Regions from separate parts of the Bacillus sp. JJ1566 genome, predicted to be linked through region 2. Evidence: riboswitches for the same ligand, from Rfam matches in the RefSeq annotation. Region 2 holds a riboswitch; each other region holds the start of a gene.

Region 1 (3,292 bases), on a different contig from region 2:
CCTACTAATCCTAAAGGTGGGTTCATGTCTGGCGGTTTAATGAAAGGTCTTATGCTTGGTGGACTTGCAGGATTCCTATTTGGTGGTCTATTAGGTGGAATGGGTGCACTTGGTTCATTTTTAGGATTAATGATTAACGTTCTTGCGATTTATGTTCTTATTTCCATCATTCGCAAAATCTTCGTAATGATCAAAGATCGCAAGAAAAATGAGGCTGATCAATGGCGTCGCTAATTCTTTCGGAACAAGAAATCATTAATGCCGTCTGTGTTTATATCGGCTTAAAAAAGCAAGTAAAGCCAGAAGAGGTTGAAGTAGAGCTCATGTATGACGATGACTATGGGTTCTCCGCAGAGGTTTATGTGAACGATCGAAAACAGGTCCTTATTATGGCGAACCTAATTGAAGCAATTCGTTTATGGCTTGGCGAATTTCTAAACAGAGACCCGTATGCCGGGATCAAACTTGTGTTAGACGATGAAGAAGGCATTATTGCCCATATTAACTAAGAAAAGCGCAAGCGCCTTGTTCAGCCCCGACAAGCATAAGAAAAGCCGGCCAGAAGGATGCCCTTTATCCTTCTTGGCGGATTGGCTTATGACCTCGAGGGGCTAGGCGCTGGAGCTAGACAACGAGTAAAAAGCTCATCCATTTGGATGAGCTTTTATTAATGAGCCACGACCATGCGATTTTTTCCACTTTCTTTTGCAGCATAAAGCGCTTGGTCTGCTGCTTTTTTCAAAGAATCAACAGTTGTTCCATTATATGGAAATACACCAACGCCCGTACTAATCGAAACCGTAATTTTTTCATCATTAATGATCAGTGGGTGTTCGCGATAGTACCCCTTTAGCGTTTCGTAGATTTCCTCCACACCCATATCGATTTGGGATTTAATGAGAATCATGAATTCATCGCCCGCATAACGATAGCCTTCTATCTTATCATTACATAGCGTTTTTATTCCATCTGCAAGTATCTTTAAATATAAATCTCCAGCATCATGGCCGAAGTGGTCATTGACTTGTTTTAAATCATCTGAATCAATCATCATAACTGTAATTTCGTTATTTTCGTTTCGAATTAAATGTGCTAAATCCTCATGGAAAGCACGGTGATTTTTTAAATCTGTTAATTCATCGGTACGAGACATCGTATAAATTTTCGCATATAATCGAGCTGTTTCAATCGAGTTGATAACTTGAGCACCAATCATTTGCAAGAGGTCCTCGTGCTCCTTCCGATAGGCGAAGTCCTTAAAGCTTTGGGTCGAAATCACACCTTTAACTTGGTCATCAATTACAACTGGTACGAAAAGACAGGACCTTGTATCTTTGTCCCCCTCCCCCATTTTTGTATTAAATTCGATGTTTTGGTTTTGATGCTTGAGGTGAATGATTTCTCTTGTTTTAATAACCTTTGATGTGTAATTTTCACCAAAGTCCACGATACTAGGAGGAGCCGGTTCTCCATTATCCATAATAAAAATAAATTGGATATGCGTATCACCTGGATTATGCAAGGCAATATAAAATGCATCTGCTGGCATAACACGTGAAACCATCTCATAGGACTTTTGAAGAAGAACGCTTTCATTTAGGGTTTTACTGCAAATTTGGGCAAATTCATGAAGGATACGGTAATGCTTGTTCATCCAATGCATATTTTCCATTTGTTCGTTCATTTGTTGGAGTTGGGTTAAAAGGGTGCTGGTAATCTCATGTTCTTCTTGTTCTTGACTGGCCGCGTCAAAAAAGCTACGAATCTCATCGGAAATCAAATTCTTTTCGGAACCAACCTTTGCGATTAGTTCACTAATTTTTTTTAGTACGTTCAGATTCTGGATGTATTTCTCCATTTGTAATCACTTCCAAAATTTTATAGAGGGAGTTCTAAAAGAATAACAAGCGCTCCCTTATCCAAAAATCTAGTAGAATAGTAGCAACAAAATTATATAATGGTATAAAAAAAGACTAATCAAATACCGATTAATCTTCGTTCTTACGATACGAGTTATACTCGGCAACTGGCTGGCATGTCCAAAAACCGGATGTTCAAAAAGGTAGTCGATTCCTTCTTTTTAAACTCATGGACTAAGCCCCTATAGTTTTGCGTCTTCATCTTTCAATGAATTTGCCTTTACTTTATTCAATTACCCTACTAAAGAAAGAGTATTTTAAATTGTACTATAATTATATTTCTATTTTCGCTTTAGGTCAATGAAATTGGCCTAACATTTTTCTAAATATGTGAATATTTTCCTATTACTAATATCCTAGTTAATCCCTCTCGATTATTTTCAACAGTGAAACCCATATTTTTACACCTTGACTATTGTGATTGTTATTGAATTTTTTACCGGTTCGTGTATAATTATGCCGGATTACATAAAATCCTATCACTTTAATTTAATAGAAAGAAGGGGGTTGCTATGAAAAGTATACCTATTATCCAGTTTAAAAATGTAACGAAACAATATGATAATGACCAACCTGTCCTCAACAATGTCAGCTTTGAAATTGAAAGAGGAAAGTTTTATACCCTTCTTGGTCCTTCCGGATGTGGAAAAACAACAATATTACGTTTGATTGCAGGATTTATTGAACCCTCAGATGGAGAGGTTTATTTTAATGGAAAAAAAGTAAATACGACACCTGCCAATAAACGTCAGGTTAATACGGTATTTCAGGATTATGCCTTATTTCCACATCTTAATGTATATGAAAATGTTGCCTTTGGCTTACGAATAAAAAAAATGAAGCAATCTGAAATCGATAAAAAAGTGAAGGAAGCTTTAAGCTTCGTCAATCTTACTGGCTATGAAAATCGTGAAATTAAAGAAATGTCTGGTGGACAGAGACAACGTGTTGCAATTGCTCGCGCGATTGTCAATGAGCCGGAGATTATTTTATTGGACGAGCCCTTATCTGCGCTCGATTTAAAGCTTCGTACAGAAATGCAGTATGAGCTTCGCGACCTTCAGAAGCGCCTTGGCATTACCTTTATCTTTGTCACACATGATCAAGAGGAAGCTCTTGCTATGTCTGATGAGATTTTTGTATTGGATAAAGGAAAGATTCAACAAAGTGGCAGTCCGATAGATATTTATGATGAACCAATCAACCGCTTTGTTGCAGATTTTATTGGAGAATCTAATATCGTAACAGGAAAAATGCACAAGGATTTCCTAGTTGAATTTGTTGGAAAAACATTTGATTGTGTTGACCAAGGCTTTTCTGACAAAGAACAAGTTGATATTGTCATCCGTCCTGAAGATCTAGAAATTACCTCT
Region 2 (3,292 bases):
TAACTCTCCACCTGAAACTGTTGAAGTTGTTGTTTCAGCAGCGAATGATTGTGTGTTAAATGCAGTTGCGGCGATACCGAAAGCCATAGCACTTACAATTATTTTTTTGAATAATGATTTATTCATTTTGTTTCCTCCCTTAGAATGATTGTTTGATTGATTTATAGAAACGAACTTGATTTTCTCCATAAAAAAAATCCCTCCAACACAAATTTTTTGTTTGAATCGGAAGAATATTGAATTTCAACTCATAGTGTGAGTATCATTCTCCATTCTTCAGCGGCCCAGCCACCATAGTGATTACCATCACAGTAGGTCTGTAGCTTTGCGTCCTAATTTTTCAACTAGTTTGCCTTTGTTGCAGAATGAGAACGATTTTTGACTCTTTATATCTTTGTATATTTGCGTCGTCTATCACTCTCTGAAACTCATATTACCTTGCTAATCAAAAAAAGGGTACACATCAAATATTTCCAATAATAAACCCACTATTAACCAACTGTGATTTTCTTCAAGGAAGTAAAATGAATTATTTAAAAGGGTAATAAAATTTTAATTTGCTTTTGTTGGAGTTAAGTATTAGTAGAAAAAAACCAATAGTCCATCTGTATTATCACTGCATTTTCTTTCAAACTATTTAATTTGGAAGACGATCTGTTGTTTATTAGGTTTCGTCACCAGAAAAGTAAGCTCCCCATCACATTGATGGGGCTTTATGTTCAAATTTATGGTCTTTCTTTTGATCTTTTTAGGTCTTCCCATCGGTACAACCTTTACTTACCCCGATCTCCCATTATCTTTTGGGTTTCTTATATTTCCTCATTTTTAATAGAAAGCGACTGTTCAAAGGTTTGAGTGTTTTCATCTGCATCGACTGTAAACGTGCCATCGTAACCAGTTTCTCCTGACTCAGTCATTAATTAATCTTGTTTGCAAAGTACTTGTCTTTATTACGACTATGCAAAAAAATTTAATGAATTAACAAATTAATATGTGATAAAAAAGCACAGAAGAAGGGAATTATTTAGATATTTAATAATACAAAATATTTTATGGTACTTCCTGGTATTTGGCTTACGTTGTTGAATATATAGTGCTTTTGTCTTAATCTTTATACTACTAATATATTATATATGGTTAATAAGTTCTATAACGATATAGGCAAACTTATCTAAAGGTAAGGACGCAAAGCCACGAGCCTAAAGCAACAATGCAATGGTAGTCGGGTTACCTAAAATAGTCGGAAGGAAAGGATAACTCCCGTTTTCGGTGCAGTTATCTTTTTTCTAATAAACATGGTTAAAATAACGGATAAACAAAATAGTAATGCCTATCTAGTATAACTACACTATCCTTCCTAGAAGAATATAGGACCCCCTTCCTATTAGGAAATAAGAACCCCTTCCTATATGAATAGGAATCAAAGGTGATTCTTTTTTTTGACAAATTACGGCAAAATTAGCATGTAAGCACCAATAGTAAGAAAGTCTTGTGTAAATTAGTACTTTTTATCATAAACAACATAGGGATATGATTATGAATTTCAATCTTATCTAAATGTTTGAGCAAAAACGTTTTTGAAATACAACATAGACACTAACGCATTTTAATAGTTTCGAATACAGTTTGTTACATAAAAATATGCCGTGATTTAAAGGGGGATACAAATGGCTAAATTATCTTTTTTTAAACAACTTACTATGTTTTCAAATGATGAAAAATTTTTATCTACGAAAAATACTGAAATTGGGAATGATTTATTTCTAATAAAAGAACTAATAGATAATCATCCACATGCAGTTTTAGCATTTGATGGGAATGGGAAACTATTGCACTTTAACCAGTCGGTAATTAAGGCATTCGGATATAGTGAAAAGGAATTACCGAGTAAGATACAACAGTATTTTTATAGTAATGACAAATATAAAAGAAAAAAATATTTTCAACTTGCATTACAGGGGAAACCACAAAATTATCAAACGGCTATCTCACAGGCAAATGGGAATTTAATTAATATCGATGTTAATCTAATACCAATCATCAGTGATCGGGAAACGGCAATTGTTTATGCGTTTGCAAGAGATATAACAAAGTACGTTGAACATGAAAAAGAATTGGTCAAAATCAAAAGTAGCCTTGAATTAGCGCAAAAAGTAGGTGCAATCGGAAGCTATGATTATGACATTATGGAGGATGAAGCATATTGGTCGAATCAGATGTATGTGCTATACGGAATTGAAAATATTGAGGTATTTGTACCAACATTTGATAGTATTACAGAACTTGCTCATCCCGATGATCGGGAAAAATTTAAAAAAGCTATTCTATCTGCTATTGAAGAAAGACGAAATTTTGGTTTTGAATTTAGAATTCTTCGTAAGGATGGGACAACGATTCATCTATATAACCAAGCGGATGTAATCTTAGACGAAAATAGGAAACCAGTTCGATTTATAGGTACTGTTCAAGATATCACCAAAAGAAAGGTGATAGAACTAAAGCTTAAAGAAAGTGAAAATCAGGTTGAACATATTTTTGATAATTTGGATGCAGGTATTTGGTCTTTTGACATAAAAAAAGGTGACTACAATTTGGTATCCAAGGGAGTTGAGGCGATTACAGGGTATTCTCCGTCTGACTTCGGGAATCAAATTACTTGGGATTCACTAATCCATCCGGATGATTATACTGAATTTCATAATATACAACATAAAAAATTAAAAGGTGAAAATCTCTATCATCAATACCGCATTATTCATAGAAATGGGGAGGTTGTGTGGGTTCAAGATCAAACACTTCCTGTCCTTAACAAAAATGGTGAAGTCATTAGGTTTGACGGTATTATTTCAAATATTACAGAACAGAAAGAATATGAAAAAAGAATTCAATATTTGGCTTTTCACGATTATTTAACAAAACTACCAAATAGAATGCTTTTTGAAAATAAAATAAATGAATTAATCACAGCTTCAGAACATGTTAAAAAACACGTTTCAATTCTTTATATAGATTTAGATCGTTTTCGAAATATAAATGAATCACTAGGGCACCAAATCGGGGACAAATTACTATACGAATTTAGTCAAAGAGTAAATATGTTATTAAACAAAAACTCATTATTTGCAAGACTAGGTGGAGATGAATTTGGTATTATCTTTTGGGATTACGAAGACTCAGACTACCCGATTAATGCCGCCAAATCTATCATTGACTGTCTAGACCTTCCATTTATTATTGAAGATTTCGAATTACTCATAACTACAAGTGTTGGGATAAGTACATTTCCCGAGAA
Region 3 (3,292 bases), on a different contig from region 2:
AAACGAAATGGTCGTAAAATCAAGACCTTTCCCTTCCCATTCACCCACTTGTTTACATACGGTATCTATGACAAATTCTGAGATCTGACGATGAACATTACTTTCTTCTGCAATTGTGATAAATTCCATCGGTGAAACTTCTCCCCATAGTGGGTGCTTCCAACGAATAAGGGCCTCTGCACTTGTTGCCCGTTGCAGCTTAACATCCACTTTAGGTTGGTATTCGATGTACAATTCACCATTCTGAATCGCACTGTGTAAATCTGTTTCTAATTGGAAGTTTTTAAAGGATTCAATATTCATATTTACTGAATACAATTGATAGTTTGCGGCACCATGCTTTTTTGCACGTTTTAATGCGGTGTTTGCGTTTTTTATGAGTTCTACCTTGTTTTCCCCGTCATCAGGGTAGATACTTATTCCAATGCTAGCTGTGATTCGAATTGAATAATCCTGGACATGAAGAGGAGATTGAATAATATCAATGATCTCTTTAGCATGACTCATGTACTTCTCATTTTTCATTGACTTTTCCACAATAGCGTACCATTCATCCCCTTGAGAACGGAAAAGGAAAAACCCCTTGGTAAGGTATTTTTCAAGTTTAACCGATAATTGCTTAAAAGCTTCGTCAGCAATTTTAAACCCTAATGTATTATTAATACGACTGAACCCATCTAAATTGACACAAAACAAAGCAAATCTTTTTTTTGAGTTTTTGAAACTATTGATGACCTCTTTTATATGGTTACTTCCATATAAAAAATTTGGGAGATTGGTAAGTTCGTCATGTGTGGTGATAAAATTTATTTTCTGTTCAAGTCGGAAAGAGTTCGTACAGTCTTCCATAATCCCTACAATTTTTTCGATTGTACCATCCCTGCCGTCAATGGCAATGGTTGTTTCGTTTATCCACTTAACATGTCCATCGGGAGTTTTAATCCGATATGTATGAGATTTTTTTCCTTCACGGGTAAATTTGGCATAGATTTGTGAAAAATCCAGGATACCCTCTTCATACCAAAGTGATTTCCAATATTCAACCGTTAATTCCTCTTTAGAAATCTCCAAAATTTCTTCTATTTTGCTTGAAGCATAGCTAATTTCTCCTTTTTTAAGGTCAATTGAAAATAGAGCTAAACCTAAATTGTTTAGAAGATACTTAAGATGAGATACGGTTTCACCTTCATTAAAAAATGTTGCAATATCATCAACAAATGTTTCCATGTTGTTTTCTTTAATACCTTCAAGATAAGCATTTTTGATCATTTGTGCTTGTATATCTACTTGATTTTGTTTTTTTCGAAATCGATCTAGTAATTTCATTTTCTGCCCCCCGGGAAAATCTAGTGAAAGTTTTTCATGTTACATTCCGGTAGTTTCAATCCATACTCAATGAAAATCTTAAACTTCAAATGAAATGTCATTAAATAAAAAAAGAAACTACACCGAATAACGGGAGTCCTTTTTACTCTCCATTATTTTCGGAAACCCGACTACCATAGCATAGCTGCCTTAGGCTCGTGGCTTTGCGTCCTTATCTTTTAATAAGTTTGCCTTTATCGATATAATATTTTATCTAACTATTTATAGTGCTTTAGTATTATCTAATAATATTAAAAAGAGAATATACTTTCAACATCTTTCAACAAAAACCAAAAGATTCCACTGCATTTTCATAATATCCCAAATAATTTCCAGTAAAAGCGCTATAAATCACACTGTTATTTTGATAATTCATATAATATAAGCTTGTCCTTTTAACGTAGAATGAAAAACTTCCACAAATCACAGGAATTTAACTAAAAAAAGGCAATCCACTTGGGTTGCCTTTTTCCTTGTTAGTTTCATCAATACACTTCACACATTCCATTCCATCACTTTTTTACTTTTATTTTCTCGGGTATGGTCTTCCAGTACAATGGGTCTTCTAAGCCAAGTCGCCAAATCCCGATTCCCCGTAAGTTATATTTTTCTGCAAGGTCTAGTTTAAACCGCAGACTATTGCTATTCTCAAACCATACCTGGTGGCTATGCTGTTCTTTATCTACGTAACTGAAATGAGGTGTTTGGGAACGGGAGTCCCATATAACTTTAGCATTATATTTTTCTTTCAGATCCATTATCTGTGCATAGGAGCTATAAACTGCTTTTTCTGTTGTTATATCCCAGTCACATCCATAACCCGCGATACCAAGTAAAATTTTTGATGGTGATACTCCCTGTTCCAAAGCATAACGAATCGTTGCTTCTGTCCAATCGACTGATGCTGTTGATCCGGGTGTTGTTCTTGGGTTGTGCTCATCGTATGTCATAATCATTAATCCATCAGAATATTGACCAAGTTTTTCGTAATCAAACCACGGTGACCAAGGATTAGCACGGGAATCACCTGTGTTTGCCGGAACTGAAACCGTAACTTCTTTTCCGTCACGATTTAGTGCATCAGACAATTATTTTATAAACAGACTAAAGCAATCTCGGTCAGCCAAATTCAAATTTTCCATGTCGATATTAATACCGTCATATTTAAACTGAGATATTTCATTGCGTAGGTTCTGAATGAAAACATCCCGGTTTTTATCGTTAGTAAGGACATTACTTGCTACCTGCTTGCCCTTATCGACGGTTTCATAGAAGAGATTATGTACAACCATATATACCTTTAGGTTTTTATCATGAGCACTCTGAATAACCTGTCTTTTATGATCTGATGTAACGGAATCTATAAGATTTCCCGGTTGTTTATCATCAAGCTTGTACCAAAAAGGTGCAATGATACTTAACCTAGTGAATTGCGAGTTAACTGTAGGTTGAGACCCTGGTAACGATCCTTCCTGTTCTGTGTAGAAACCTAAAACCTCACGGGGAATTTTATCATTTTTGTGTTCCTCATTTCTTTGTGACTGACTACAAGATGACATTAGTAATAAGGTCATGCTTAAAGAAATAATGGTGATTGACCAATAACAATTCTTCGCCATAATTACACCTTCTTCTATTTTGTATATTATTTAAGTTGATAAGAAAGGTTGAAACTTATTCATCTTTAAGAAGCTCTAAATTGCTTAATCGTATCAAACGTCTTTGTTACAGGCATCTATTATCATTATCAAATGTTTCAATTCTATTATAATTATTAAAAAAGAGCACATACGGTTTCATTTTCGTAGGATTAACTTTATAATGCGCACAAGACGATTTTTTTAGTGAAAAATTATACTACTAGCTTAAGGAAGGAGATCGTTTATGAAAAGAATAATGTTTACATTATTGACCGGTCTAATGGCAG

Evidence for each region. Region 2 has a riboswitch for cyclic di-GMP ahead of V7112_RS07830 (EAL domain-containing protein). Riboswitches for the same ligand answer to the same signal wherever they lie in the genome.
Region 1: another riboswitch for cyclic di-GMP. It lies ahead of V7112_RS05885 (sensor domain-containing diguanylate cyclase); the one in region 2 lies ahead of V7112_RS07830 (EAL domain-containing protein).
Region 3: another riboswitch for cyclic di-GMP. It lies ahead of V7112_RS18315 (EAL domain-containing protein); the one in region 2 lies ahead of V7112_RS07830 (EAL domain-containing protein).

Annotation. Positions count from the first base shown of each region.
Region 1 covers NZ_JBALOP010000010.1:70,974-74,265, forward strand. The annotation lists gene V7112_RS05875 (hypothetical protein) at 1-234, shown strand, start outside; gene V7112_RS05880 (YxcD family protein) at 222-509, shown strand; gene V7112_RS05885 (sensor domain-containing diguanylate cyclase) at 668-1,858, opposite strand; cyclic di-GMP riboswitch class I at 2,021-2,148, opposite strand; gene V7112_RS05890 (ABC transporter ATP-binding protein) at 2,432-3,292, shown strand, end outside.
Region 2 covers NZ_JBALOP010000015.1:103,843-107,134, reverse strand. The annotation lists gene V7112_RS07835 (WxL domain-containing protein) at 1-126, opposite strand, end outside; cyclic di-GMP riboswitch class I at 276-364, opposite strand; cyclic di-GMP riboswitch class I at 1,151-1,235, shown strand; gene V7112_RS07830 (EAL domain-containing protein) at 1,668-3,292, shown strand, end outside.
Region 3 covers NZ_JBALOP010000051.1:2,752-6,043, forward strand. The annotation lists gene V7112_RS18315 (EAL domain-containing protein) at 1-1,326, opposite strand, end outside; cyclic di-GMP riboswitch class I at 1,484-1,568, opposite strand; gene V7112_RS18320 (glycosyl hydrolase family 18 protein) at 1,878-2,453, opposite strand; gene V7112_RS18325 (hypothetical protein) at 2,454-2,984, opposite strand; gene V7112_RS18330 (SurA N-terminal domain-containing protein) at 3,250-3,292, shown strand, end outside.